Pseudorhizobium banfieldiae: one gene and its partner. The protein of the gene in region 1 binds, or shares a complex with, the protein of each later gene. Links are inferred from orthologs where the notes say so. Each region holds a gene or a part of one and is shown in the gene's direction. Other genes may lie near its edges. The genes, in order: trxB and trxA.

What was found.
Region 2: the proteins of trxB (region 1) and trxA are in contact, whole or in part, in a crystal structure (PDB 1F6M), measured with the Escherichia coli proteins. The link is inferred for Pseudorhizobium banfieldiae from one-to-one orthologs.

Annotation. Positions count from the first base shown.
Region 1 is NZ_FO082820.1:2,237,708-2,252,468, forward strand. Bases 11,572-14,474 are described here. They hold trxB (thioredoxin-disulfide reductase), read left to right. Parts: upstream 11,572-12,487; coding sequence 12,488-13,462; downstream 13,463-14,474. Other genes in these bases: NT26_RS10985 (hypothetical protein), read left to right, coding at 11,572-11,768; NT26_RS10990 (Lrp/AsnC family transcriptional regulator), read right to left, coding at 11,790-12,257; NT26_RS11000 (LysR family transcriptional regulator VtlR), read left to right, coding at 13,472-14,374. Also shown: carB (carbamoyl-phosphate synthase large subunit), read left to right, coding at 1-2,699; NT26_RS10940 (ArsR/SmtB family transcription factor), read left to right, coding at 2,788-3,129; NT26_RS10945 (SRPBCC domain-containing protein), read left to right, coding at 3,126-3,572; NT26_RS10950 (SRPBCC domain-containing protein), read left to right, coding at 3,574-4,041; NT26_RS10955 (MFS transporter), read left to right, coding at 4,127-5,671; NT26_RS10960 (UdgX family uracil-DNA binding protein), read right to left, coding at 5,693-7,153; NT26_RS10965 (putative DNA modification/repair radical SAM protein), read right to left, coding at 7,153-8,385; transcription elongation factor GreA, read left to right, coding at 8,616-9,092; NT26_RS10975 (glycosyltransferase family 4 protein), read left to right, coding at 9,109-10,149; NT26_RS10980 (hypothetical protein), read left to right, coding at 10,237-10,995; more of NT26_RS10985, read left to right, coding at 11,037-11,571.
Region 2 is NZ_FO082820.1:3,795,091-3,809,695, reverse strand. What follows is about bases 11,859-14,605. They hold trxA (thioredoxin), read left to right. Parts: upstream 11,859-12,945; coding sequence 12,946-13,266; downstream 13,267-14,605. Other genes in these bases: NT26_RS18360 (bifunctional folylpolyglutamate synthase/dihydrofolate synthase), read right to left, coding at 13,321-14,605; addA (double-strand break repair helicase AddA), read left to right, coding at 11,859-12,874. In the rest of the region: ahcY (adenosylhomocysteinase), read left to right, coding at 1-1,119; NT26_RS18390 (PAS domain-containing sensor histidine kinase), read left to right, coding at 1,451-3,895; tRNA (adenosine(37)-N6)-threonylcarbamoyltransferase complex ATPase subunit type 1 TsaE, read left to right, coding at 3,892-5,400; NT26_RS18380 (nucleotidyltransferase family protein), read left to right, coding at 5,423-6,151; double-strand break repair protein AddB, read left to right, coding at 6,154-9,339; more of addA, read left to right, coding at 9,332-11,858. UniProt on the Escherichia coli protein: Participates in various redox reactions through the reversible oxidation of its active center dithiol to a disulfide and catalyzes dithiol-disulfide exchange reactions.

The DNA of each region.
Region 1 (14,761 bases):
TGCTCGGCTGGAAGGAGTATGAGATGGAGGTGATCCGCGACAAGGCGGACAACTGCATCATCATCTGCTCGATCGAGAATATCGACCCGATGGGCGTCCACACGGGCGACTCCATCACTGTTGCGCCGGCACTGACGCTGACGGACAAGGAATACCAGATCATGCGCAACGCCTCGATTGCGGTGCTGCGCGAGATCGGTGTGGAAACTGGCGGCTCCAACGTGCAGTTCGCCGTCAACCCGAAGGACGGTCGTCTCGTCGTCATCGAGATGAACCCGCGCGTCTCGCGCTCCTCGGCACTGGCCTCCAAGGCCACCGGCTTCCCCATCGCCAAGGTCGCGGCCAAGCTCGCCGTCGGCTACACGCTGGACGAGCTGGAAAACGACATCACCGGCGGTGCCACGCCTGCCTCCTTCGAGCCGTCGATCGACTACGTCGTCACCAAAATCCCGCGCTTTGCCTTCGAAAAGTTTCCCGGTGCAGAGCCGACGCTGACCACCGCCATGAAGTCGGTCGGCGAGGTCATGGCGATCGGCCGGACATTCGCTGAGTCGCTGCAGAAGGCGCTTCGCGGCCTGGAGACCGGCCTCACGGGCCTCGACGAGATCGAGATCCCCGGCCTGGAAGATGGCGAAAACGCCAACAACGCCATCCGTGCCGCCATCGGCACCCCTACCCCGGATCGTCTGCGCATGGTCGTCCAGGCGCTGCGCATGGGCATGTCCGAAGCCGACGTCCACGAAGGCTGCAAGATCGATCCTTGGTTCATCAGCCAGTTCAAGGCGATCGTCGACATGGAAGCGCGCGTGCGCGAGCACGGCCTGCCGACCGACGCCGAGAACCTGCGCATGCTGAAGGCCATGGGCTTCTCCGACGCCCGCCTTGCGAGCCTTTCCGGCAAGCGTCCGAAGGAAGTTGCCGAACTGCGTAACGGTCTGAACGTGCGCCCGGTGTTCAAGCGGATCGACACCTGCGCCGCCGAATTCGCCTCGCCCACCGCCTACATGTACTCCACCTACGAGACCCCCTTCGTCGGCTCGCTCCGTTCCGAAGCGCAGGTTTCCGACCGCAAGAAGGTGGTCATCCTCGGCGGCGGCCCGAACCGCATCGGTCAGGGCATCGAGTTCGACTACTGCTGCTGCCACGCCGCCTTCGCTCTGAAGGACGCCGGTTTCGAAGCGATCATGATCAACTGCAATCCGGAAACGGTCTCTACCGACTACGATACCTCCGACCGCCTCTATTTCGAACCCTTGACGGCGGAAGACGTGATCGAGATCCTGCGTGCCGAGCAGGAAAAGGGCGAAGTCGTCGGCGTCATCGTCCAGTTCGGCGGCCAGACCCCGCTGAAGCTTGCAGAAGCGCTGGAAAAGAACGGCATCCCGATCCTCGGCACGGCGCCCGACATGATCGATCTTGCCGAAGATCGCGATCGCTTCCAGAAGCTCCTGATGAAGCTCGACCTCATGCAGCCGAACAATGGCATCGCCTATTCGGTCGAGCAGGCGCGCCTGGTGGCGGGCGAGATCGGCTTCCCGCTGGTCGTGCGCCCGTCCTATGTCCTCGGCGGTCGCGCCATGCAGATCATCCACTCCGAATCCATGCTTCAGACCTACCTGCTCGACACCGTACCGGGCCTCGTTCCCGAAGACATCAAGCAGCGCTACCCGAACGACAAGACCGGCCAGATCAACACCCTGCTCGGCAAGAACCCGCTGCTCTTCGACAGCTATCTAACCAATGCCGTTGAAGTCGATGTCGATGCGCTGTGCGACGGCGAGAGCGTCTTCGTCTCCGGCATCATGGAGCACATCGAGGAAGCCGGCATCCACTCCGGCGACTCGGCCTGCTCGCTGCCGGTCCGCTCACTGTCCAAGGAGACGGTGGACGAGCTGGAACGCCAGACGACGGCGCTTGCCAAGGCGCTCAACGTCGGCGGCCTGATGAACGTGCAGTACGCGATCAAGGATGGTACGATCTACGTGCTGGAGGTTAACCCGCGCGCCTCGCGGACCGTGCCTTTCGTCGCCAAGACCATCGGCGCGCCGATCGCCAAGATCGCTGCGCGCATCATGGCCGGCGAAAAGCTGGACGCAGCGATCGGCGCCTACGGGGCCAAGCCCGACCCGCGCAACCTGAAGCATATCGCCGTCAAGGAAGCCGTCTTCCCGTTTGCCCGTTTCCCCGGCGTCGACACGCTTCTCGGGCCGGAAATGCGCTCCACCGGTGAAGTCATCGGTCTCGACACCGACTTTGCGCTCGCCTTTGCCAAGAGCCAGCTCGGCGCCGGCGTCGAACTCCCGCGCGAAGGCACGGTCTTCGTCTCAGTCCGCGACGAGGACAAGCAGCGCGTCCTGCCGGCGATCCGCATCCTGACGGAAATTGGCTTCAAGGTTCTAGCGACCGGCGGCACCTGCCGCTTTCTGGCCGAACAGGGCATCTCCGCAACGAAGATCAACAAGGTCTTGGAAGGACGTCCGCACATCGAGGATGCGATCCGCAATCGGCAGGTCCAGCTCGTCATCAACACGACGGACGGCAACAAGGCGATTTCCGACTCCAAATCGCTGCGTCGGGCAACGCTGATGCAGAAGGTGCCCTACTACACCACCATGGCCGGTGCCGAAGCAGCTGCCATGGCGATCCGGGCGCTGAAGGCCGGCAACCTCGAAGTTCGCCCCCTGCAGAGCTACTTCTAACCAGCATCCAGGAACCGGTCGGCCGATATTGACCGGTTTCTTTTTCTGCTGTATTTAGCCTTTCAGTTAATTAACCGGATGGCTAACCATGGCCGATGCCCTTTCGCAGACATTCGCCGCCCTTGCCGACCCCACGCGCCGCGCCATCCTCGCGCGGCTGGCAAGGGGAGAGGCGACCGTGAACGAGCTGGCCGGACCCTTCGACATGAGCCTACCCGCCGTTTCCAAACACCTGAAGGTTCTGGAGAGAGCAAAGCTGATCTCCCGCAGCCGCACGGCACAGTGGCGCCCTTGCCGGCTGGAGCCCGAGACGCTGAAGACCGTCGATGGCTGGCTGGGCGACTACCGCTCCCTCTGGGAACACAGGCTGGATCGGCTCGAGGGTTATCTCGCGACTTTGAAGACGGAAGAGAAGGAAGAGCAAAAATGACGGAGAAGATGGAGATCCTCAACGACCGCCTGTTCGAGGTCGACCCGCCTACCCTCTTCGACGCTTTCGCAGACCCGGAGAAGCTCACGCAATGGTGGGGGCCGCACGGCTTCACCAACCGGATCGACCAGTTCGACTTTCGCCCCGGCGGTGACTGGCGCATCACCATGACGGCGTCGAACGGCACCGACTTCGACAACCACTCGACATTCCAAGAAGTCGTGCCCACTGAGCGGATCGTCTTCCTGCATCACCTCCCCATGCACGTCTACACCATGGAGATGCGGTTCGTCGGCGAAAGCGGCGGCACCCGGCTCCACTGGCGCATGCTCTTCGAGCCGACCGAAGAAAACCTGCAGCTCAAGAAGTTCATTGCCGCCGCGAACGAGCAGAATTTCGACCGCCTCCAAGACCTCCTCCAACAGCTGAACGAAGGACGCTGACATGACGACAGTACGAGACAGCAACAGGATCATTGAGGTAGACCGACTCATCTCCGCCCCGCCGGAGCTCGTCTTCAAGATGCTGACGGAGGCAAGACACCTCGATCAATGGTGGGGCCCTGATGGCTTCAGGACTGAAACGCACGAGATGGACTTTTCCGTCGGCGGGGTCTGGCGTTACACGATGCATGGCCCGGACAAGGACTGGCCGAACTGGATCCGCTACAAGGAGATCACCCCGCCCGGCCGAATTGCCTATGACCATGGAGCCGAGATCGGAGAGCCCGCCTGGTTCGAAGGAACCATCACGCTGACCTCCGAAGGCGAAGGAACCCGCATCGCGATCACCCTCATCTTCCCCACACCGGAAGCACGCGAAGAATCGATGAAGTTCGGCGCGGTCGAAGGCGGCAGGCAGACACTGGCGCGGCTCGACGCCTATGTCACGGCACCGCTGACACAAGCCTGAGCGATGGGGGGCGCTTGCCAGATCTGACACTTGTCAAGCGCCCCGTTTCGATAAAATCTCCGCCGGTTTTTCGGGGAGAACAACGATGGCGGCACCTGTTGAAACGCCTCAGCATGCAGGCAGGCGCGAATGGATCGGCCTGTCCGTCCTTTCGATCGCCTGCCTGATCTATTCCATGGATCTGTCAGTGCTGTTTCTGGCGGTGCCTGCAATCGTCGCCGATCTTGATCCGTCGGCGGCGCAACTCCTGTGGATCAATGACATCTACGGTTTCATGGTCGCAGGCTTCCTAATGACCATGGGAACCCTCGGCGACCGTATCGGCCGGCGGCGGGTCCTGTTGATCGGAGCGTTCGCCTTCGGCGTCGCGTCGGCCCTCGCCGCCTTTTCGCAGACAGCCGGACAACTGATCGCCTCACGAGCGCTGTTGGGTATCGCCGGAGCTACGATCGCTCCCTCAACCCTCTCGCTGATCGTCAACCTCTTCCGCAATGAAGCGGAGCGAAACAGGGCCATCGGCATCTGGGGCACGGCGTTCGCATTGGGAGGTCTCGTCGGCCCGCTGATCGGTGGATTGCTGCTTCAATACTTCCACTGGGGTGCGGTCTTTCTCATCAACATTCCGGTCATGCTGGTGCTCCTGGCGGTCGCTCCGTTCCTGCTGCCGGAGTACAAGAGCGACGACGCCGGCCGCCTCGATCTCGTGAGCGTGCTGCTGTCGCTGGCGACGGTTCTGCCTGTGATCTACGGCATCAAGCACATGGCCGCCGACGGGTTCGAGCTCATCCAGCTGCTGTATCTTGCCGTCGGGCTTTTCTTCGGCACCGTCTTCATTCGGCGCCAGAAGCGGCTTTCCCATCCCCTGATTGACCTCGCCCTGTTCCGAAATCCCGCCTTCAATGCCTCTCTGCTGGTCAATCTCGCCGGCATCTTCTTTGTCTTCGGCGTCTTCCTGTTCCAGAACCTGTTCCTTCAGCTCGTGCTCGGGCTCTCGCCCCTGAGGGCCGCCCTCTGGTCCGCACCGTCAGCCCTGGTGTTCACGATCATGTCCTTGCAGGCCTACCGCTTCACAAACCACTTCGGCCCGATCAGGACCGTGCTCGGCGGGCCGGTGGTGAATGCGATCGGCACGGCGGCCATGGCCGTCGCAGCCTATTCGGAGAGCCTGCTCGGCATCCTCGGCGCCAGCATGATCATCGGCCTCGGCTTCGTTCCCGTCATCCTGACGACGACCGGTCTGATCGTCGGCACGGCGCCGCCGGAACGGGCGGGCTCGGCCTCGGCGATCTCGGAAACAAGCGCCGAGTTTGGCGGAGCGCTCGGCGTCGCCCTCCTCGGTAGCCTGGCAACGCTCGTCTACCGGACGGCGATGAACGGCACCGATCTCAGGGGGCTCAACGCCCAGCAGGCGGAAGCAGTGTCGGAGACCCTCGCCGGTGCAGTGGAGACTGCCCAGCAGCTTCCAATCTCGGCCTCGGCCATCTGGCTCCCGGCGGCAAAGAGCGGCTTCGCGCTGGGCTTCTCGCTCTGTTGCATCGTCGCCACCGCCACCTTGCTTCTCCTCGCCTTGCTTGCCCGCCGCGTCTATGCCGCAGCCCGGATCGACGAGAGCGCTTTGGCATCCCACTGAACCAGGCACAGCTCAACCGGCTCATGCAAAGCCTGCCGCAAGCGTTTGAACGGACTCCATATCCTGACGGAAGCGGATCATCTCCTTCGCCTTCAAGTCTGGATCCGGAATGCGCAGCAGATAGGACGGGTGGACGGTCACGAAGAGGATCTGTCCATCCTCCATGGTCAGCGGCTTGCCTCGGACATCCGCGAGCTTCTGCTTCTCGTCCGTCAGTGCAAAATAGGCCGTCGCTCCCATGGCGACGATCAGTTTCGGCTGCACGAGATCAAGCTCCTGCTTCAGCCACCAGCGGCATTGCTGGATCTCGCCTTGGTTCGGCTTCTGGTGGATGCGTCGCTTGCCACGCGCCTCGTACTTGAAGTGCTTCACCGCGTTGGTGACGTACAGAAAACGCCGATCAAGGCCCACCTCCTGCAGGACGTCATTGAACACCTTCCCCGCCGGCCCGACGAACGGCCTGCCGGCAAGATCCTCCTGGTCGCCTGGCTGCTCCCCAACGACCATCACCTTCGCCTGCTCCGGCCCCTGCCCGAATACGGTCTGCGTTGCCATGCAGTGGAGCGGGCAACGGGTGCAGTGTCGCGCCTCTTGCCTGACCGCCTCCAGTGTTCCCGCAGGAGCCGTTGCAACCGGCGGCACGCTTTCCGCGGCAGCCTGAAGCCGATGGTGAAACGGCAGGGGCTCACTTGCAGCCTTTGCCGCCATCTCCAGCACATTGCGCTCGGCATTGGCGATAAGACCCGGAATAAGCTCCGCCTCAGGCAGGTTCTTCCAGTATTTCTTCGGCATCTCCGCCGTCATCGCCTTCACCTTCAATCGAGCAGGATTGAAGATGGATGCATAATAGGTCCGCCACAGATCATCCGTCTCGTCCTTGAGATGCGGCTTCTCCGCAGGCTCGGTCGTCGTGCGCAATGTCTCGCCATCCCAGGACGCCGATCCCTTGGGCGTCGCGATCAGCCAGTCCATGTCGTTGAACCGGCGTTGGAAGAAGGGTGCGACCCGCTCGACGATGAAATGATCCGGCTCGAACCAGGCGACGAAGCGCCGCCGTCCGGCGGTTCCCGGTGGCAGCGGCAATTCCTTGAAACGCACAAAGGCCGTCATCTTGTGATAGTCACGCCCGACGGACTTCGCCATCTGCCGTGCTTCCACCACATCGACATCGGCCGCCATTGCCAGTGTGTATCGGTCGCGCGCCAACCGGGCGAGGAGCCTGTAGAGCAGCGCGAAACGTCGCGGATCACTGTGGCAGACGACCGCGCCCGCTAGTTTAAGGAAATCGGGCGGCACCGAAATAGCTTTGCCCTGCACGCTCGGCGGCAGCACATTCTGCGGCTCGTCGGCAAAGAGGCCGCCCGTCGCGTCCGGCGTCTGCCAGACAACCTTATCCGGGTCCACACCGGCCTGGAGAAGCGGGCGCGCAGCCTCTCGCCACTCGCCAAGATCGCCCCTGCCCTCCAGCGTGACGGTATACATCAGAGCAGCGACAACTGTTCCGGCTTCGGCTCGAACATCGCCCGCAGATCCGGCCGGTCGACGAGGCGGTGCGGCGTCCAGCCGTCGACGGTGATGAAGGGCCGCACCCTCTTCAGCGACACGCCGAGCCGCTTCAGGTCGTCCAGCCGCAGCCGCGAAAACCGGCGCGCCGAGAGGATTGCCTTCACCGTCTTGGTGCCGAGCCCCGGCACTCGCAGCAGCATTTCCCGGTCGGCACGATTGATATCAACCGGAAACCGGTGGCGATGCCCCAGCGCCCAGGCGAGCTTCGGATCGAGATCCAGATCGAGCATACCGTCTGCGCGCGCCGACGTGATCTCGCCGATATCGAACCCATAGAACCGGTAAAGCCAATCCGCTTGGTAGAGCCGATGCTCGCGCATCAGCGGCGGCTTGATTAGCGGAAGGTTCTTCGATGAATCCGGAATGGGGCTGAAGGCGGAATAGTAGACGCGCTTCAGGCCATAGCTTCCATAGAGCCGCGCGCTCGTTCCGAGGATCGTTGCGTCATTGGCGCCGTCCGCGCCGACGATCATCTGTGTGCTCTGTCCGGCAGGAGCAAAACGGCGCTTTCGCTTCGTCTGCAGCGTCGGCTCGCTCATTTCCTCTATCTTGAGCCGCAGTTCGCCCATAGAGCGACGAATGCCATCCGGCTGCTTTTCCGGCGCATATCGGGTAATGCCGGCATCGGTCGGCAGTTCGATGTTGAGCGACAGCCGGTCTGCGTAGAGCCCCGCCTCCTCGATCAGATGAGGAGAGGCCTCTGGAATGGACTTGAGATGAATATAGCCCCGGAAGTTGTGAGTCGCTCTCAGTTCCCGGGCGATCCGCACCATCTCCTCCATCGTGTGGTCGGAGGAGCGGATGATGCCCGACGAAAGAAAAAGCCCTTCGATATAGTTGCGACGGTAGAACTCCAGCGTCAGCCAGATCACCTCCTCCACCGAGAACCGCGCCCGCTCCACATTGCTGGACGAGCGGTTGATGCAATAGGCGCAGTTATAGATGCAGAAGTTCGTGAGCAGGATCTTCAGGAGCGAGATGCAGCGACCGTCGGGTGCATAGGCATGGCAGATACCCGATCCTTCCGTGGACCCCAATCCGCCGGAAGCCTCCGAGCTGCGCTTGGCGGTACCGCTGGAGGCGCAGGATGCGTCATATTTGGCGGCGTCGGAGAGAATGACCAATCGTTCTTTTAGCGACTTCTTCATTAGTGCGTTCACTATATGTTCTTTTAAGTCGGGTCAAGGGACCGGTCGCAACTCCGCCGGGACCTTGAAACCGGCGCAACCCGCCCCATCTCGAAATTGCTGGAACTTTCGCGATGATCTCTGTTATAGTTCCAGAAATTCTGATGTGTGGATGGTTCCGAAGTTTCACTCCGGAACCTGTTTCTTTTTGTGGCCGCGACGAGCGCGGTTGCATCGTGAAGGGCAAGGAAATGGTCGAAAAGGTACCGATGACGCAGAATGGCTTCACCCAGCTGCAAGAAGAACTGCGCTGGCGCCAGCAGGAAGAGCGTCCCCGCATCATCGAGGCGATCGCAGAGGCACGCGCTCATGGCGATCTCTCGGAGAATGCGGAGTACCATGCGGCCAAGGAAGCTCAGAGCCATAACGAGGGCCGGATTACCGAGCTGGAGGATCTTATCGCGCGGGCCGAAGTAATCGATCTGACGAAGATGTCTGGCTCGAAGATCAAGTTCGGCGCCACCGTCAAGCTCGTTGACGAAGACACCGACGAGGAAAAGACCTACCAGATCGTCGGCGACCAGGAGGCCGACGTGAAGGCGGGGCGGATTTCCGTTTCCTCGCCGATAGCCCGTGCCATGATCGGCAAGGAAGCCGGCGACTCGATCGAGGTCAATGCGCCCGGTGGCTCCAAGGGCTACGAGATCCTCTCCGTCAGCTGGGGCTGACGCCCCCTTGAGCTCGCTGAGAGACATCACCGTGATCGCGCCGCACTTTAAGCGGCGCTTGTCCGGGGTGACGTCGACCGTAGTCCAGCTCGTGCCCGAACAGGTGCGGCTCGGCCGCGGCATTGTCACGCTGGGGCCGGGACTTCCCGACAGCCTGCCGAAGATGCGATGGGCGCAACTGCCGGAGCTCTGGAAACGCCCCGCGGGCGGGCGCAGTCGCATCTGGCACGCCCGGCGCAACAGTGAAATGCTGCCCGGCATCCTCATGCGATCCGTCCTGCGCATGCCGCTGAAGCTCCTCTTCACCTCCGCGGCACAACGCAATCACTCCCGCTATACGAAATGGCTCATCCGCCAGATGGATGCGGTGGTCGCGACCAGCGCCCGCTCCGGCTCCTTCCTGGAAGTTCCCCATACCGTCATCCGGCACGGCATCGACCTTGAGGTTTTCCATCCTCCTCAGGATCTGGACGATACGATCGGCGCGACCGGCTTGCCGGGCCGCTTCCTCGTTGGTTGCTTCGGACGTGTTCGCCACCAGAAGGGGACTGATCTCTTCGTCCGCGCGATGATCGAACTCCTGCCGCAGCACCCCGACTGGACAGCCGTCGTCTGCGGGCGGGTTACGGCCGAGCACCAGGTGTTCGGGGACGAGTTGAAGCGCGCTGTCGCCGAAGCCGGCCTGTCGGACCGCATCCGTTTCCTGGGCGAAGTCGACGACATCAAGCCATGGTATCGCCGCCTGACGCTCTATGTCGCCCCCTCCCGCAACGAAGGCTTCGGGCTCACTCCGCTGGAAGCCATGGCTTCGCAGACCGCCGTCGTGGCGAGCGATGCCGGAGCCTATGCAGAGCAGATCGTCGCCGGCGAGACGGGAGCGATTGTGCCTGCCGGAAACTACGACGCGTTGCGCGATGCGATCGAACCTTATCTGGCCGACCCAGCCCTCGCGGAAGAGCATGGGCGCAAGGGACTGGAGCATGTTCGCGCAAGTTTTGCACTTCGTGGAGAAGCCGAGGCGCTTGAGAGGGTTTACAGCGCAATGATCAATCTCTAACCGACTGGTTACCTAATCCGTCCCTCAGTCTCCCGTCGGCATCCTATGGCCTCTTCCAATCCCGATGATCCTGTCAACGTCATCTGCATGAAGTGGGGGACCCTTTATGGTCCCGACTACGTGAACAATCTCTTCAACGGCGTCACTAGGCACCTTCGGCGCCCACACCGCTTCGTCTGCTTCACCGACGATGCAAGCGGACTGAACCCCGAGATCGATGTACAGCCCCTGCCGCTTCTACAGATGCGTCAGGGCGAAACGGACCTTCGCTGGCGGAAGCTCTCCATCTTGGCCGCCGATCTGGCCGGACTTGCAGGTCCCACGCTTTTCCTCGACCTGGACCTTGTCATCATCGACGACATCGACCCGTTTTTCGACCTTGAAGGGCAGTTCTTCATCATTCGCGACGACGACCTGTTCCGCTCGAAGCCGCTGAGGAAGATAAACCCAAGCCGTAACCGCTTCCTCGCGATGGTGGGCAACAGCTCGGTCTTCCGATTCGAATTCGGAAAACATGCGCACATTCTGGACGACTACCTAGCCGATCCCGGACAGGCCGCCGTCGAATTCGAGCATGAGCAGCAATTCCTTAGCGACCGCGTCTTCAAGGACGGGGAGCTACGCTACTGGCCGGCGCAATGGTGCGTTAGCTTCAAGAATGCTTGCGTGCCTCGCTACCTGAAGAGCTTTTTTGCCAATCCCGCTCCCCCGTCAGGCGCACGTATCATTGTGTTCGCCGGCAATCCGAAGATGAGCGAGGTGTTGGCCGGTGGCGGGCAGAAGTGGTATCGCCGTATCGGCAACGTGGACTGGCTGCGGCGAGCCTGGATGTCGGATAGCGTCTAACCCGAGACGATGAGACCGCGTCCCGCGGGAGTGAAAGGTTAATGCCCAGAAAAAAGACCCGGTTTGAAAGCTTCTTCTCGTTTACGCGTCATCAACGCAGATGGGGTGGGCGCAAGCATTCGGATCTACCCGAAGACCTTGAGCAACTGAAATCTATGCTGGTCGAGTCTGATAATAGAACGCCCGAAATGGGCCAGATCAAGTCACTCGACAAGCATATGGACAACCTGCGCATCCAATTCGCCGGAAAACCTGAACTTCTTTTCCATCATGCCAAGTTGATCGTGTTGGTCCGCCGCGAATTTGACACCCACGAGAATTATCGGCGTTTCCGGGCTCTTTGGGAGCGGGAAAGCGCCTTTCTTCGCGAGCGATCGGATCTGAGATGGCTGGTATCAGCTGCCGACACCTTTGCTGATCACGACGAAGATCCTCTCACGCGGGCTACTGCCATGATGACATCCCTTCTCGTCAACACGATCAAGGTCTGCGAGACCGACCGGTTCATTCACGGTGGGGAGAGCACAGTACAGAAAGAGCGCATCAAGCGGGTCAATAATGGCTATCGCGCGTTGTTCGACGGGTTAACGTTCATCAACGTCGGCATTGATGATACGCTTCGCAACATGCGCTGGAGGCTAGAACCTTACTTCGCTCACGGTCCCGCAGGCGAGTTGGCCGCCGAGGTATTTGCGCGTCTTCAGGAACACGACACCGCCTATAGCCGGCTACGGGCCCTCCATCACCGCCAAAGAAACGCTTGGTGGGATTGAAGTCCCACCCCGAAGGACGTCTTACACTTCCACCAGCCCCAACTGCTTCACCTGGCGGATGGTCAGCATGGTGCGAACCGTATCGACGTGCTCATCCGCCGTCAGCTCCTCGATCACGAAGTTCTGAAATACGGTCAGATTTTGGGCCGTGCAGCGCAGCAGGAAATCGCTGTCGCCGGACACCATCCAGGCCTCGCGCACGATCGGCCAGGCCTCCACACGCTTCGCGAAGGATTTGAGGTCGGCATCGGCCTGCCGTTTCAGGCCGACCATGCAGAAGGCGACGAGATCGAAGCCGAGCTTCGGCCCGTTGAGCAGTGCGTGATAGCCCTCGATCACCCCGCCCTCTTCAAGCTTGCGTACCCGCCGGAGACAAGGCGGGGCGGATATCCCCACCCGTTCGGCCAGCTCCACATTGGTCATCCGTCCGTCGCGTTGAAGTTCGCGCAATATCTTGATGTCGATGGCGTCCAGGTCGGCGCGAAGCACGGTCATCCCCTTCGTTTTCCCGAAGCTTTTAGTCGAAAGCCGCTTGAACGCAAGAATGTGCGCAGGCATATCCGCTCCGTCGTGCCAACTGATCTGTTGTTAACGCAAGGCTGCCCTTGATGTAGCGCATGGATCACCCTTAAATGGCAGTAAGAGCGGCAGATTGGCATCGGCCTCCTTATATGAGGAAGCGCGACCGCGCGACGATCGGCCCGCTGAAAGGAAATTCGATGTCTGCCCGCCATACTGAAGTACTCATCATCGGCTCCGGCCCTGCCGGCTATACGGCCGCCATCTACGCGGCGCGCGCCATGCTGAAACCCGTCCTGATCGCCGGGATGGAACAGGGCGGCCAACTGATGATCACGACCGATGTCGAGAACTATCCCGGCTTTGCTGACCCGATCCAGGGACCTTGGTTGATGGAGCAGATGCTCAATCAGGCAGTCCATGTCGGCGCCGAGATCGTCAACGACCTCGTTACCGAAGTTGAACTCGCTCGCCGTCCCTTTACGGTCAGCACTGATTCGGGCGCCATCTGGACGGCCGACACGCTGATCATTGCAACGGGCGCGAAGGCGAAGTGGCTGGGCATCGAAAGCGAGCAGCGCTTCCAAGGCTTCGGCGTCTCCGCCTGTGCAACCTGCGACGGCTTCTTCTACCGCAACAAGGACGTCATCGTCGTCGGCGGCGGCAATTCTGCGGTCGAGGAAGCCCTCTACCTCTCCAATATCGCCAGGACGGTGACCGTCGTTCATCGCCGCGACAGCTTCCGCTCCGAGAAGATCCTGGCGGAACGCCTGTCCCAGCGACCGAACGTGAAGGTACTGTGGAACACGGAAATCGCCGAGATTACCGGCGAGCCGGCCAAGCCTCCGATGCCGCCTTCGGTCAATGGCGTAAGGCTGCGCGACACGCGAACCGGCGAAGTGAGCGAACACGCAATCGACGGTGTCTTCATCGCAATCGGCCACGCGCCGGCGACTGAACTGTTCAAGGACACGCTCCGGATGAAGCCGAACGGCTATCTCTGGACGGCGCCGGATTCGACCGCCACCAGCGTTCCAGGCGTCTTTGCAGCGGGCGACGTCACCGACGACACGTTCCGGCAGGCCATCACGGCCGCGGGGCTGGGATGCATGGCCGCGCTCGAGGCGGAACGCTATCTTGCCGGCATCCAGCCGATCGTTCAGGCCGCGGAGTGACCGGATAGCATGGGGGTACCTCTCGACTGGGACAAGCTGAGGATATTTCACGCAGCGGCTGAGGCAGGCTCCTTCACCCATGCCGCCGACAAGCTGCATCTGTCCCAGTCGGCCATCAGCCGCCAGGTCAGCGCGCTGGAGCAGGATGTCGGCGTCAAACTCTTTCACCGCCATGCGCGCGGTCTCATCCTGACCGAGCAGGGCGAGCTCCTCTACAGGACGGCCCACGACGTCCTGCTGAAGCTCGAGACGGTCAAGATGCAACTGACGGAGACGACGGAAAAGCCGTCGGGCAAGCTCCGCGTCACCACCACCGTCGGTCTGGGCCAAGGCTGGCTGACGGACAAGGTCCAGGAGTTCCTGCAGCTCTATCCGGAAATGTCGATTCAGCTCCTCCTCGACAACGAGGAACTCGACGTCAACATGCGCCATGCCGACTGCGCCATTCGCTTGCGCCAGCCGCAGCAGTCCGACCTCATTCAGCGCAAGCTGTTCACGGTGCACATGCATGTCTATGCCGCGCCCTCCTACATCAATCGCTTCGGGGAGCCCCACACGATCGAAGACCTCGACAATCACCGCATCATCACTTTCGGTGAGCCTGCTCCTAACTACCTCCTCGACGTGAACTGGCTGGAAAACGCTGGGCGGTCCTCCGACAACCCGCGGGCACCTCACCTGCAGATCAACAGTCAGACATCGATCAAGAGAGCCTGCCTACTGGGGATCGGCATCGCCGTCCTGCCGGACTATATCGTCGGCCGCGATCCCGGGCTCATCCAGTTGCCGCTCGCGGCCGACATCCCCTCCTTCGATACCTATTTCTGCTATCCGGACGAGATGAAGAACGCCGCCAAGCTGAAGGTCTTCCGCGACTTCATCGTCACCAAGGCGAGGAACTGGAACTTTTGAGAGGTTGTACTGGGCAGATGCCCAAGTCCTGCGCATGCTGCATGGCTGGCCTGCAGTTTTGACCATTGTTCAGTGCACAAAAAACCACCATATCGCACACAGCTGATGCACATGGTGGCTTTCCTCCCAGTTCCACCGCAGCAGCTGTTCCCCTCTGGAGGTTTTTTGACCTTCACACTTATAGGGCCCTGGAGCGATCCGGTGGCCCTTTTTTTTGTCTTGATGCTGGCCCGGCTCTTGCCGATCGGGGCGAGCCCCCTTATTGCGACGGGTTGGCTGGACACGGCAACCTAAAGTTGCCGCTTCAGCTGTTCCCCTCTGGAGGTTTGACCTTCACACCTCGGGCCTGGAGTTTTCTCCCGGCCCTCTTTTTTGCCTCTTAAAATC
Region 2 (14,605 bases), 1.5 Mb from region 1 along the record:
GCCGGTATTCCTGTCTTCGCGGTGAAGGGCGAGTCGCTCATCGAGTATTGGGAGTACACTGACAAGATCTTTCAGTGGACCGACGGCGGCCTGTCCAACATGATTCTCGACGATGGCGGCGATGCCACCATGTACATCCTGCTCGGCGCACGCGCCGAGGCGGGCGAGGATGTGCTGTCCAACCCGACCTCCGAGGAAGAGGAAATCCTGTTCGCGCAGATCAAGAAGCGCCTGCAGGCCTCGCCAGGCTGGTTCACCAAGCAGCGTGACGCAATCAAGGGCGTGTCCGAAGAGACGACCACTGGCGTCCACCGTCTCTACGAGCTCTCCAAGAAGGGCCTGCTCCCCTTCCCCGCCATCAATGTCAACGACTCCGTCACCAAGTCGAAGTTCGACAACAAGTACGGCTGCAAGGAATCGCTGGTCGACGGTATCCGCCGCGGCACGGACGTGATGATGGCCGGCAAGGTCGCCGTCGTCTGCGGCTACGGCGACGTCGGCAAGGGATCGGCCGCGTCGCTTGCCGGTGCCGGCGCCCGCGTAAAGGTCACGGAAGTGGATCCGATCTGCGCATTGCAGGCCGCAATGGACGGCTTCGAAGTGGTCGTACTGGAGGACGTCGTGGACAGCGCCGATATCTTCATCACCACCACCGGCAACAAGGACGTCATCCGCATCGACCACATGCGGGCCATGAAGGACATGGCGATCGTCGGCAATATCGGCCATTTCGACAACGAAATTCAGGTGTCCGCATTGCGCAACCTGAAGTGGACCAACATCAAGCCCCAGGTCGACCTGATCGAGTTCCCGAAGGGCAATCGGATCATCCTTCTCTCGGAAGGACGCCTGCTGAATCTTGGCAACGCCACCGGGCACCCGTCGTTCGTGATGTCGGCGTCCTTTACCAACCAGGTGCTTGCGCAGATCGAGCTCTTCACCAAGCAGGGCCAGTACAAGAACGAGGTCTACATCCTGCCAAAGCACCTCGACGAGAAGGTCGCCCGCCTGCATCTCGGCAAGCTCGGGGTCAAGCTCACGGAGCTATCGGAAGAACAGGCCTCGTATATCGGCGTCACTCCGCAGGGACCGTTCAAGGCAGAACACTACAGGTACTGATTTTAGCAAGTTGATCCACAAGATATTGATGGTCGCGGTCTTGACGGATCGCGACCTTCTTTTTTGGCGCCACCCTTCCCGCCGATTCCCGAAGCAAGTATTGTCTTAGGCATCGATTCGCTCCTGCTTCGGGCAAGGGCGATGTGGGATGTCTTGTCGAGATGCGGCAAAGGACGGAGACAGACCGGGAATGGCGGTGAACGAACAGAACCCAGCGGAAGGGGCAGCTTGCTCTTGCGATGGCCGTGCTTCGCCCTCCCTTAGCGAGGGCGGGAACGCTTCGCAGGTTCGCCGCATATCCTCGCGGTCGAAGAGCCTGAAACGCTCACTCATGCCCGCTCTCCTGTCGGGCAGTACCCTCGCAGCGTTTGCTGGCACTGCACTTGCCCAGCAGCAGGCACCTGCGGCAGTCAGGCTGTTTTCCTCATCCGAAGTCGCCATCTCTTCACTCGTCATCGGTGCACTCGGTGCAACCCTGCTTTCGGTTCTCTGGCTGGTGCGCCAGAAGGGGAATATGGAGGCGGAAAGCCAGGAGATGCGCAATGCGCTTTCCGACGCGCAGCAGCGCATTTCGAAATACGAAGCCCTGATCGCCGAAAAGAACCGCAGGATCATCATCTGGGACGGCTCGATCGCGCGTCCCGAGGTCCTTGGACAACTGCCGGCCGATACTGGCGCACCGCAAAACGACCGCGAGTTTCTCGCGTTCGGGCGCTGGCTGCGACCCAAATCAGCAGCGGAACTGGAACGAGCTGTCGAATCACTTCGCGGCGACGCCTGCACCTTCGACATGGTGGCGGAAACGATCCGGGACGAAATCCTCGAGGTTCAGGGTCGGGTCTCCGGTGGCAAGGCCTTCGTGCGCTTCACCGCGCTCAATAACCTGCGGGCCGAACTTGCCGAACTGAAGATCGAGCGGGAGCGGCTTCGCGGCTCCATCACCCTCTTCCAATCCCTGCTCGATGCTCTCGAACAGCCGGTATGGCGCCGCGACAGCGACGGCAAGCTCGCCTGGGTCAACCACGCCTATAGCGAAGCCGTCGAAGCCGCGAGCCCGGATCAAGCGGTCGGCGAGGCTCGGGAGTTTCTCGGGACCATCACCCGCGAGAGCATTCGTGCGAACGCCACACCGGCATCGCCCTTCCACGATCGCGTTTCCACCGTCGTTCACGGCAACAGGACGATCTACGAGATCGTCGACGTCGTCGCCACCGGTGGGTCCGCGGGCATGGCGCTCGACGTCTCCGAGGCCGAATCGGTCCGGGAGGAGCTGAAGAGAACGCTTCGCAGCCATGCCGAAACCCTCGACAATCTCGGGACGCCGGTGGCGATCTTCGATCGCGACCGCCGCCTGCAATTCTACAACCAGGCCTTCGTAACGCTCTGGGGGCTCGATCTCGGCTTCCTTGATTCTCGCCCGGACAACAGCGAGCTCCTCGACCGCCTGCGTAGCAGCAACAAGCTTCCGGAACCGCTCAACTGGCGAAGCTGGAAGGAGTCTGCGCTTTCCATCTACCAGGCGCTCGATGCCAAGGATGAGCTCTGGCACCTGCCGAACGGAGAGACATTGCGCGTGGCCGCCACCGCTCATCCGCAGGGCGGCGCCACCTGGGTCTTCGAAAACCTCACCGAACAGGTCAACCTGGAAACGCGCTACAACACGCTTCTGCAGGTCCAGGGGGAGACGATCGATCACCTTTCGGAAGGTGTGGCGGTGTTCGGCCCCGACGGCAGCATCCAGCTTTCCAACCCGGCATTCCGCGCGCTCTGGGGAATCACGGCAGAGCAGGCAAAACCGGGCACGCATATCAGGGCCATCGAGGAAGCCTGCAGCCCCTCCTACGACAAGCCCGACGGCTGGCGCCGTTTTGGCCAGATGCTGACCAGCGGTGACGATGCGCGCCCCTCGCTGCAGGGGACGTTCGAACTCTATTCCGGCCTGATCCTCGACTATGCGGTCACGCCGCTGCCCAATGCCCAGACAATGTTCACCTTCGTCGACATGACCGCAAGCGCCCGCGCCGAGCGTGCGTTGATGGAGAAGAACGAGGCGCTGCGGAAGGCGGACGAGATCAAGAACGATTTCGTCCAGCACGTTTCCTACGAGCTTCGCTCGCCACTCACCAACATCATCGGCTTCACTGATCTGCTGAAGACCCCGGGCGTCGGGGCCCTGAACGAACGCCAGGCGGAGTATGTCGAGCACATCTCGACCTCTTCCTCGCTGCTGCTCACCATCGTCAACGACATCCTCGACCTCGCCACGGTCGACGCCGGCATCATGGAGCTCAACTACACGGAGGTTGGTCTTGACGACCTTTTGGACGACGTGGCGATGCAGATTGCCGACCGTCTGCACGAGAATGCCGTGACGCTGGAGATCACAGCTCCAAGAGGCCTGGGGAGCATCATTGCGGACCAGCAGCGACTGAAGCAGATCCTTCTGAAGCTGCTCACAAATGCCACAAATTTTGCGCCCGAGGGCAGTACCATAACCCTGACCTGCCGGCGGGACGACCAGGACGTCTACTTCTCCGTCTCGGATGATGGTCCCGGTATCCCGACGGAAATGTTGAGCAGCGTCTTCAACCGCTTCTCCTCCAGTCCGCAAGGCGGCAAGCGCAGCGGCGCGGGCCTCGGCCTCTCCATCGTCGAGAGCTTCGTCACCCTCCATCACGGCGATGTGCGTATCGACAGCCGCCCCGGTGGCGGAACAACCGTTACCTGCCGCATCCCGACCGGATCGGCCATGCGTACCATCGCCGCCGCAGAATGAGCGGTAACCCGGCGATCGTCGTCACCCTTGCGGACGAAGCGGCGACAATCCGGCTCGGCGAAGACCTCGCGCTTGCGCTACGGCAAGGGGACTGCCTAGCGCTATCGGGGGATCTCGGAGCCGGCAAGTCGACATTCGCACGCGCCCTGTTGCGTGCCATGGCGGATGAGGACGCCCTCGAGGTTCCCTCGCCCACCTTCACACTGGTGCAGAACTACGAACTGCGCATTCCCGTTGCCCATCTCGACCTCTATCGGCTTGGAGATCCATCCGAGCTGGATGAACTCGGCCTGGACGAAACTCTCGCCACGGGCATCGCGTTGGTCGAATGGCCGGAGATGGCTTGGGATTTTCTCCCTCCGCATCGGCTGACGATGCGGCTGGAGCACAATGGTGCCGGCCGAACCGCTAGCATTTCAGGGCCCGCTCCGGCGCTGGAGCGCATCCGGCGATCGCTGTCCATTCGTGCAATGCTGACCCAGTGGGGGTACCCCGAAGCGAGGCGGCGGTACCTAACCGGCGATGCCTCGGTGCGTGCCTACGAAACTGTTGCGCCAAGTGAGGGCGGTTCGCTCATCCTGATGAACTGGCCTCGCCAGCCCGACGGGCCGCCGGTGCACGACGGGAAGCCCTATCCGAAAGTTGTCCACCTTGCAGAAGACGCGTACCCGTTCGTCGCCATTTCCCGGTACCTCCGCGAGCTCAGCCTCGCTGCGCCGGAGGTCCTGCGGGTCGACTACGACCAGGGAATCCTGCTTATCGAGGACCTCGGGCAGGAAGGCGTCCTTGACGAAAAGGGCCGGCCGATCCCGGATCGCTACCGGGAAAGCGTCGTCTGCCTCGCCTATCTGCACGGCCACCCGCCGCGCCAGGATCTTCCCGTGGATGGCCGCGTCCATCATGTCCCCGACTTCGACCCGATGGCGATGAAGATCGAGGCCCGCCTCCTGCTCGACTGGCACCTTCCCTGGAAGCGCGGCACCGACCCCACCGAGGAGGAAAGGCAGGCCTATCTGGCCGTCTGGGACGATCTGATTGCCGAACTCGCGCCCGCCGAGAGAAACCTGCTGCTGCGCGACTTCCATTCCCCAAACATCATCTGGCGCGCCCACGAATCCGGCGTCCGCCGGGTCGGGATCATCGATTTCCAGGATGCCATGATCGGCCCGACCGCCTATGATCTCGCCTCGATCGTCCAGGATGCGCGGGTCGATGTTTCGCCTGCACTGGCAGAACAGATGATGCGTGACTACTTCGCCTTGCGACGGTCACTCGGCTCGTTCAATGAAGCGGCCTTCCTCAAGGCGTTCGCGATCATGTCGGCGCAACGCAATTGCAAGCTTGCCGGGCTCTGGGTGCGACTGATGAAGCGCGACGGCAAGCCCGGTTACATGCAACATATGCCGCGCACCCTCGCCCACCTCGCGCAAGCCCTAAAGCACGAAGCGCTCGCTCCGCTTCGCCACTGGTGCCTGGAGACCGGAATAGAGCTACCCGAATCATGAGCCCTGCTTTAGAAAGCAGGACATGAAGATCGCCCAGGCCATGGTCCTCGCAGCGGGTCTTGGAACCCGCCTCCGCCCAATCACCGATACCATGCCGAAACCCCTGGTGCCGGTCGCAGGCAAGGCGATGATCGATTACGCGCTGGATGCGCTTGCCGATGCAGGGGTCCGTCGGGCAGTCGTCAACGTCCATCATTTCGCCGACCAGATGGAGGCGCATCTGAAGGTCTATCCGCGGCTGGAGGTGACGATTTCCGACGAACGCGCTGGGTTGATGAATTCGGGCGGCGGGCTCGCCAAAGGCGTCCGCCTGTTGGATCGGGCCCCGCTCTTCGTGATGAATGCGGACCTGTTCTGGGTAGGGGAAAAATCGGGTCAGCCCACGAACCTGGAGCGTCTTGCCACCTTCTTCGACCCTGCCGTGATGGATATGGCACTCCTTTGCGTACCTCTGGAGCGGACCACGGGCCATAACGGAAAGAAGGATTTTGAGCTAGACGAATACGGACGCCTGACGCGCTATCGCGACGGAGCCCAGCCGCTCGTCTATGCCGGAGCCATTGCGATGCACTCTTCCCTTCTGGACGATGCGCCAGACGACGCCTTCAACCTCAATCTCTATTTCGACAAAGCCATTGCCGCGGGCCGGCTCTACGGCCTCGTGCTCGAGGGTCACTGGCTGACGGTCGGGACACCCGACGCACTCGTCGAGGCGGAAGAGGTTCTCTCCCGTCTCCACGCTGAGGCGTGACCATGGAGGGCCGCCGTCACAAGCGGGTTTTCACCATCCCCCCGGGCACGCCGTTCCTGAGGACAGTCGCCGCCGCACTTTGTGACGGTAGATTGCACGAGGGCTTCCATCACGACCCACGGGATCCGCTGTCGCTCGCCAATGTCACCATTTTCGTCCCGACGCGACGCGCGGCACGCGTGCTACGCTCAGAATTTGTGGACCTTCTGGGTGGAGGTTCCGCCATTCTTCCCGTCGTCCGTCCGCTTGGCGAGACGGAGGACGACAGTGGCTATTTCGATCTCGCTGCGCCTGAAGAGATGGACCTGGCAACGCCGATCGGCGGGGTGGCTCGGCTTCTGGAACTCGGTCGGCTGATCCTCGCCTGGCGCAACAGGCTACCGCAGGTGGTCATCGACATCCATTCGGACTCGCCGCTGATTGCGCCGGCGAGTCCGGCGGATGCCATCTGGCTTGCGCGATCGCTGGCCGAACTGATCGATTCCGTCGAAACGGAAGAACGGGACTGGGCGGAACTGGATAATCTCCGGCCTGCCGACCTTGCGATCTGGTGGCAGCTCACCGCGGAGTTTCTTCGCATCGCCAGCGAGTTCTGGCCCGGGCGGCTTGAGGAACTGCGCCGCTCCTCACCCGCCCGCCACCAGGCAGCCCTCCTACGCGGCGAAGCACGGCGGATTGGCGAGCGCCAGCACAAGGGACCGGTGATTGTCGCCGGATCGACGGGCTCAATCCCGGCCGCCGCGGATCTCATTGCCGCAATCGCAGGTCTCCCGGAAGGGGCGGTCGTCCTGCCCGGGCTGGATTGCGCCATGCCCTCCGACCATTGGCAGGCGATCAGTAGCGAAGCCCCGTCGGGACGGATAGAGCCCTCAAGCCGCAGTCATCCGCAATTCGCACTGTCCCGCCTGCTCCTCAAGCTCGGCGTCGATCGTGACGAGGTGACCGTGCTGGAGCCACCATCGGCCGACCTCCATTTTCGCGACCGGACCATTTCGCAAGCGCTTGCTCCGTCGGCTGCAACGGATGAATGGAGCACCTGGCGCAGCGAGACGAGCCCTCAGGATCTTGAGGATGCCTTCAAGGGCGTTGCCCTCATCGAGGCAGCGAACGAGCGGGAAGAGGCCGTGGCGATCGCCATCGCACTGCGTCTCGCACTTGAACAGCCGGGACAGGGGGGGCGCGAGTCACAAGCGGCGCTGATTACGCCCGACCGCGCACTTGCGCGGCGGGTGACGGCGGAGCTTGCGCGCTTCGGAATTACGGCCGACGACACGGCAGGTACGCCCCTTTCCGCGACGCCGCAGGGAACCCTGCTCCAGCTTCTCCTGGAGGCAACGCTGCGACCCGGCGATCCGGTGGCGATAACCTCGCTCCTGAAGCATCCGCTGATGCGCCTCGGGATGGAGCGCGAAACGCTTCGTGAGGCGGCCGAAGCGCTTGAGCTCATCGCCTTGAGGGGCGGTCGGGCGGACCTGGACATCTCGGCGCTTGCACCCCTGCTCGAGGAGCAGCGGGAAGCACAGCGCGAGGATCGCCATCCGCCGGCATGGTGTTCCACCCTCCCCGAGATGGCCTTCGCCGCAGCCCTCAACCTGGCACAGCGACTGGGTGAAGCCGTTGAACCGCTTGCCGGCGCACTGTTTGCGCGTAGGGCTGATGGGCGCGGGTTGACCTCCAAACTGACTCTTTCCGATTGGGCAACCCGCACCGGACGGGCGCTGGAAGCCATCTGCGCCGATGAAGGAGGCGACCTCTCCTCCCTCTGGTCGGGGGAAGCGGGAGAGCGGCTCACCTCCCTTCTCGGCGAGGTGATCGACACCGACGGGCAGATGGAGGCGGACGGGCCGCAATGGATCGATATCATGCAGGCTCTGACGACCGGCGAGGCCGTCAAGCCGCGTTCGCTGAGCCATCCGCGGGTGTTCATCTTCGGCACGCTGGAAGCCCGCCTGCAGACCGTGGACACGATGATCCTCGGGGGAATGAACGAAGGCTCGTGGCCGGGGCAGACCGTCAACAACCCCTTCCTCTCGCGGACAATGAAAACGGAAATGGGACTGGAGCCGCCGGAGCGGCGGATCGGGCAACTGGCGCATGACTTCGTCATGGCCAGCGGAACGCGGCAGCTGATCTATACGCGCTCGCTTCGACAGGGTTCCACGCCAACCGTTGCATCACGGTGGCTGCAGCGACTGCTGGCGCTCGGAGGGGAGGATCTCGCGCGGCAGCTCCGAACGCGTGGCGATCAGTACCGGCGTTGGGCGAGCGAGATCGATGCCGGCGAGAACCAGGCGCCGGCGAAACGTCCCGCGCCGAAACCGCCGGCAGACCTGCAGCCAAGGCGCTATTCCTTCAGCGAAGTCGGACGGTTACGACGAGACCCTTATGCGATCTATGCCCGCCGAATCCTGAGGCTCGATCCGGTCGCACCCTTCAACGCCGATCCCGGCGCAGCCGACCGCGGCACGCTCTATCACGCCATCATCGACCGCTATACAAGGGAAAAGCACGTCGCCGGCACACCGGTCTCGCTGGAGGCGATGCGTCGGATCACTGATGAACTCTTCGACGCCGAACGCCTGCCGCCGCATATCGACCGAGTCTGGCGGCCTCGTTTCGTGGAAGTCGGCCGTGCCTTCCTTGAATGGGAGGCACGCCGGGCGCCCGACATCCGGACGACCGCCACCGAATGCGGCGCCGGCTGGGACATTCCAGGGGTGGACGTCCGGCTGACGGGCATTGCCGACCGGATCGACATCAAGGGGTCTAACCTTGCCAGTATCATCGACTACAAGACGGGATCGAGCCCGACCTGCTCGCAAGCGCGTTCGCTTCTCGACCCGCAACTGGCTCTGGAGGCGGCGGCTCTCCGGGCCGGTGCCTTCAAATCCGTCGGCGCGGTCGACGTCGACGAGCTTCTTTACGTCCGACTGAAGCCGGGCGACCGTTTCAAGCCGGAATGCGTCAACAATGAAGCCAAGAAGGGCGGCAAGTCGGCCATGGACCTTGCCGACGAGTCGATCGAGCAGTTGACGAAGTTCGTGACGCATCTGCGGAGCGGCAGGACGGGATTCGCCTCTCGCCTCGTACCCTTCATGCAGAGCGACTATGGCGGCGATTACGACCATCTCGCTCGTGTCGCCGAATGGTCGACCGCCGATGCCGAGGAGGTCGAGGCCGATGAATGACGTCCTGCCCCAGGGGGACGATCCGCGCGACTGGCTGGACTGGACGGCGACACGACAGTCGCTCGCCTCCGATCCTGCGAGTTCCGCCTGGGTCTCGGCGAATGCCGGATCCGGAAAGACGCATGTGCTGACGCAGCGGGTGATCCGGCTGCTGCTTTCGGGATGCCGCCCGTCCTCCATCCTCTGCCTCACCTATACCAAGGCTGCGGCCTCGGAGATGTCGAACCGCGTCTTCCAGCGGCTGGCCGAATGGGCCGTCCTCGATGACCGCGACCTGAAGCAGCGGATCGCCTCGATCGAGGGTGCGGAGCCGGATGCGTTGAAACTTGCGGAGGCCCGGCGGCTGTTTGCAAGGGCACTTGAGACACCGGGCGGCTTGAAGATCCAGACGATCCATGCCTTCTGCGAGGCGCTCCTCCACCAGTTTCCGCTTGAGGCGAATGTGGCAGGGCATTTCTCCGTCCTGGATGATCGTGCTGCCTCTGCCCTCCTTGCCGAGGCGCGTCGTTCACTGCTGACCGCCACGTCGGCGGAAGACGACCCAGTGCTGGCAGAGGCATTTGCCCATGTGCTTGACCTCGGTGATGAGTTCGGGCTGGAGAACCTACTCGGCGAGATTGTCGCACACCGCACGGCGATCCGGCAGTTTCTCGCCCATGCAGACCGGCAAGGAGGTGTCGATCGCCTCCTGCGGCGCGCCTTCGGCCTGCCAGAAGCCGCAACGGAAGCCTCCGTCGCCGAAAGCTACTGGCCGCTTCCCGGCCTTTCGGGAGGGACATTGGCCACATATCTGCAGCTTGCGGACGAGAAGGGAGGCTCCAAGGTGCAGGAGGTCGCCTACGGTCTGCGCCTCTGCCAAACGGAGAGCGATGTGCATCGGCGCGTCCAGATTCTTGAGGGTCTGTTTCTCACCAGCGTCGGCAAGCCGAAGGCAGACGGTTCGCTGGTGGCGAAGAAGATGCTCGACGCAGCGCCCGCGCTCGCCAGCGCCGTCAATCTCGCCCGCAACTACGTTCTCACCTGCCGCGATCGGCTGCGCGTCATGCGCATGGCAAGGGCAACGGCTGCCGCGCTCGTGCTCGCCGAACGGCTGAATGACGACTACGAGGATCTGAAGAAGCAGCGCAGCCTGCTCGACTTTGAAGACCTTATAGCGCGAACGGCAGATCTTCTGACCCGGGACGGGGTCGGGGCCTGGGTGCACTACAAGCTCGACCAGGGGATCGACCACATCCTCGTGGATGAGGCACAGGACACCAGTCCGGTACAGTGGGAGGTCATCAAATCGCTGGCGGAGGATTTCTATTCCGGCAGCAGTGCCCGGACGACGAGACGGACGATCTTTGCCGTCGGGGACGAGAAACAGTCCATCTATTCCTTCCAGGGCGCAAAGCCGGAACGATTCGCGGCGGAGCGTACCCGCACACGTGCGGATGTGGAGGCGAGCGGGCAGATATTCCACCCAGTGCGGCTGCCGCTGTCCTTCCGCTCCACCGCCGACGTCCTGTCGGCGGTGGATCAGGTCTTCTCGCTTCCCGAAAACGCACGTGGACTGACGTTCGAGGACGAGACTATCGTCCACCGCTCGAACAGGATTGGGCATCCGGGTGCCGTCGACCTGTGGGACGTGGTGGTGCCGGAGGTGGCCGATGCCGGCGAGGACTGGACGGCACCATTCGATGCGACGCCCGACAAGGCGCCATCGGCGATCCTGGCGTCGCGCATCGCCAATTCGATCGGAGAGATGATTGGACGCGAGACCATCATCGAGAAGGGCATCGAGCGACCGATCGAGCCGGGAGACGTGCTCGTGCTGGTGCGCAAGCGCGACGCCTTCGTGAACGCCCTCACCCGGGCCCTCAAGCGGCGCGGCAATATTCCTGTCGCCGGTGCCGACCGACTTCGCCTCACCAGTCACATTGCGGTCCAAGACCTCCTGTCGCTCGGACGTTTCCTGGTGCTGCCCCAGGACGACCTGTCGCTGTCAGCCCTGCTCAAGAGCCCGCTGTTCAACCTGTCGGAAGAAGAAGTTTTCGAAGTGGCAGCACTGCGGCCGGAGGGAAGCGGCGTCTGGCAGCATCTGTGCCGGCTTGCAGACGAGCAGCCGCTGCGGTTCGCAACGGTGAAAGAGAAACTGAAGCAGCTCCTGTCGATGTCACGGCAGATGAGCCCCCACGATCTCTATGCCCGGGTTCTCGGTCAAATGGGGGGGCGTCGCCAGTTCTTGGGGAGACTGGGCACAGAAGCGGGCGATATCCTGGACGAGTTCCTGACTTTCGCCCTCGATCACGAAGGCAAGGGTCTGCCAGGCCTCCAGTCCTTCGTTTCGACGCTGGAGATCGAATCACCGGAGATCAAGCGCGAACAGGACAGCGGCCGTAACGAGGTGCGGATCATGACCGTGCATGCCTCCAAGGGTCTGGAGGCGCCGATCGTCTTCCTAGTGGACAGCGGGTCGAAGGCCTTCATTTCCTCGCATGTGCCGAAACTGCGCCTTCTGCCGCAGGATGGGCTGGAAGTTCCGGCATGGGTGCCGACGAAGGCGCTCGCAAATTCCTTGACGAGTGCCGATGACGAACGGCTGAGGCAGGCGACCGAGGAGGAGTATCGGCGGCTACTCTACGTCGGCATGACGAGAGCTGCAGACCGGCTGATCGTATGCGGATATCGCGGCAAGAATGCCAATCCCGACACCTGGAACAGCATGATCGCAAACGCCCTCTGCGGCCACCCGCAGCATTGCAGCGCCGCTCGCTTTTCCGGTCCGGAGGGGGAATGGGGCGGCTTCCGCTGGCGCCTTCCGGCAGGGGTCTATACCGCCAAGCGTGCGGATGATGCGAAGGAACGCCCGGATCAGGATCAGCCTCTGCCGGCGGCACTCGGCCGCGCCCTTCCGCCACAGGTCTCGCTTCCACGCCCACTCAGCCCGTCCGGCGCCGGCACCATGGTCGAAGACGAGGCGGACGATCTTCTGACGGCATCGCCGCTCTTCGGGGAAAGGACCGCAGATGGCCTGTCTCTCCAGAAAGGTCGGCTAGTGCACCGCATGCTCCAGGTTCTTCCGGATTTCTCGGCCGGCGGGCGGGCCGAGGCGGCAGGGCGCTATGCGGAGCGGGCGGCACGTTTCTGGCCGTCGGCGGAGCGCGAGACCTTGGTTCACTGCGTGCTTTCGGTCCTCGAGCATCCTGATCTCCAGCCTGTGTTTTCCGGCCACAGCCAGGCGGAGGTATCGATCATGGGGACGCTCCGCCTGGGCGGGCAGGACTATGCCATCTCGGGCCGCATCGACCGGATGGCGGTGGATGACGAGGAGGTTACGGTCCTCGACTACAAGACGAACCGGAAGCCGCCGGATCGCGAAGAGGATGTGCCCCTCGTCCATCGGGCACAGCTCGCCCTCTACCGCGAGATCCTGCGGCCGCTCTATCCAAGGCACCGTTTTCGCTGCGTCCTCGCATATACGGAGACGGGCGGCGTGGTGTCGCTGTCGCCGGAGATCCTCGACCGTTCGCTTGCCGAGCTTCGGCCAAAGTGAGATAGCAGTATTGAAAAGAGGCGGCCGCAGCCTCACATTGTGCGCAACACATTCTTCACAAGGAGAGCCCTATGGCGACCGTGAAAGTCGACAACAGCAATTTCCAGGCCGAGGTTCTAGACTCGACCCAACCCGTGGTGGTGGACTTTTGGGCAGAATGGTGCGGCCCGTGCAAGATGATCGGTCCGAGCCTTGAGGAAATCTCCAACGAGATGGCCGGCAAGGTGAAAGTCGCCAAGCTCAACATCGACGAGAACCCGGAGCTTGCCGCGAAATTCGGCGTCCGCTCCATCCCGACTCTCGCCATGTTCAAGGGTGGCGAAGTGGCTGACATCAAGGTCGGCGCCGCCCCAAAGACTGCTCTCTCCGCCTGGATCTCCGGCGCCGCTTGAGGCAGGAAAATCGGTTCAAAATGAAGAAAGCCCGGCCGTCGCGCCGGGCTTTCTTCATTTTGGCGGAGTGCCGTTGTCGGCAAGGACATTGCCGACCAGATAGAGCGAGCCACCGATCAGGATTCGTGGCGGTACTGCCTCCGGCAGCTGGCGGCGCACGATTTCTGCCAATGCCTCGGCTACCGATCCGGCAGGTTCTGCCACCAATCCCGCATCAAAGGCAGATTCAGCGAGCGCCACCGGATCGAGGCCGGCATCGGAGCCGCGGATCGGAACGGTGAAGACGTGCTCGGCAATATCGGCGAAGGCACGGAAATAGCCGACGGGATCCTTGGTGTTGATCATGCCGGTGACGAGATAGAGCGGGCGCGCCCGCCGCTCTTCGAGTCCTGCCATCGCCTCGGCGATGACCTCGCCGGCACCGGGGTTATGGCCACCATCAACCCAGATTTCCGCATCCTTCGGCGCCAGTTCCAGGAGGCGGCCTTCTGTGAGCCTTTGCAGGCGGCCCGGCCACTCGACAGTCGCCATGGCCTTCTCGATCATCGCATCCGTCAGTGCAAAACCAGCTGCCTTTACCGCGCGAATGGCGGCTGCTGCATTGGCGATCTGATGGCGCCCCGGCAACCGCGGCAGCGGCAGGTCGGCGAGACCAAACTCATCCTGGTAGATCAGGCGACCGAACTCTTCATGGGCTGAGAAGTCCTGCCCGTAGACAGCCATGGGACAGGAAAGCCGTTCGGCGCTCTCGACCAGCACGTCCAGCGCCGGGCTGTATTCCTGTTTGCCGATCACGACCGGACAGCCGCGCTTCATGATGCCGGCCTTCTCCGCAGCGATGAGTTCGACCCGATCTCCCAGATAGGGTTGATGATCGAGAGAGATGGGCATGATCACCGAAACCGCCGGTCTCTCGACGACGTTGGTGGCGTCGAAGCGACCGCCGAGACCAACTTCGAGAATGACGGCATCGGCCGGTTGCTCGGAGAAGAGCAGGAAGGTCACCGCGGTCAGAATCTCAAAAACGGTGATGGTCTGGCCGGCATTGGCGGCCGCCACCCGCCGCAGGGCTTCGGCGAACATGTCGTCTTCGACGATTCGCGACCGGCCGCCCTTGACGCCGATTCGATAGCGCTCATGCCAGTTGACGAGGTGCGGAGAGGTGTGGACATGGACGGCAAGACCGACCGCCTCCAGCAGCGCGGAGCAGAAGGCCGTTGCTGAACCCTTGCCGTTCGTTCCAGCGATATGGATCACCGGCGGCAGCTTGCGGTGCGGGCTATCCAGCGCCTCCAGAAGCCGCCTGATCCTGTCCAGCGACAGGTCGAAACCCTTCGGG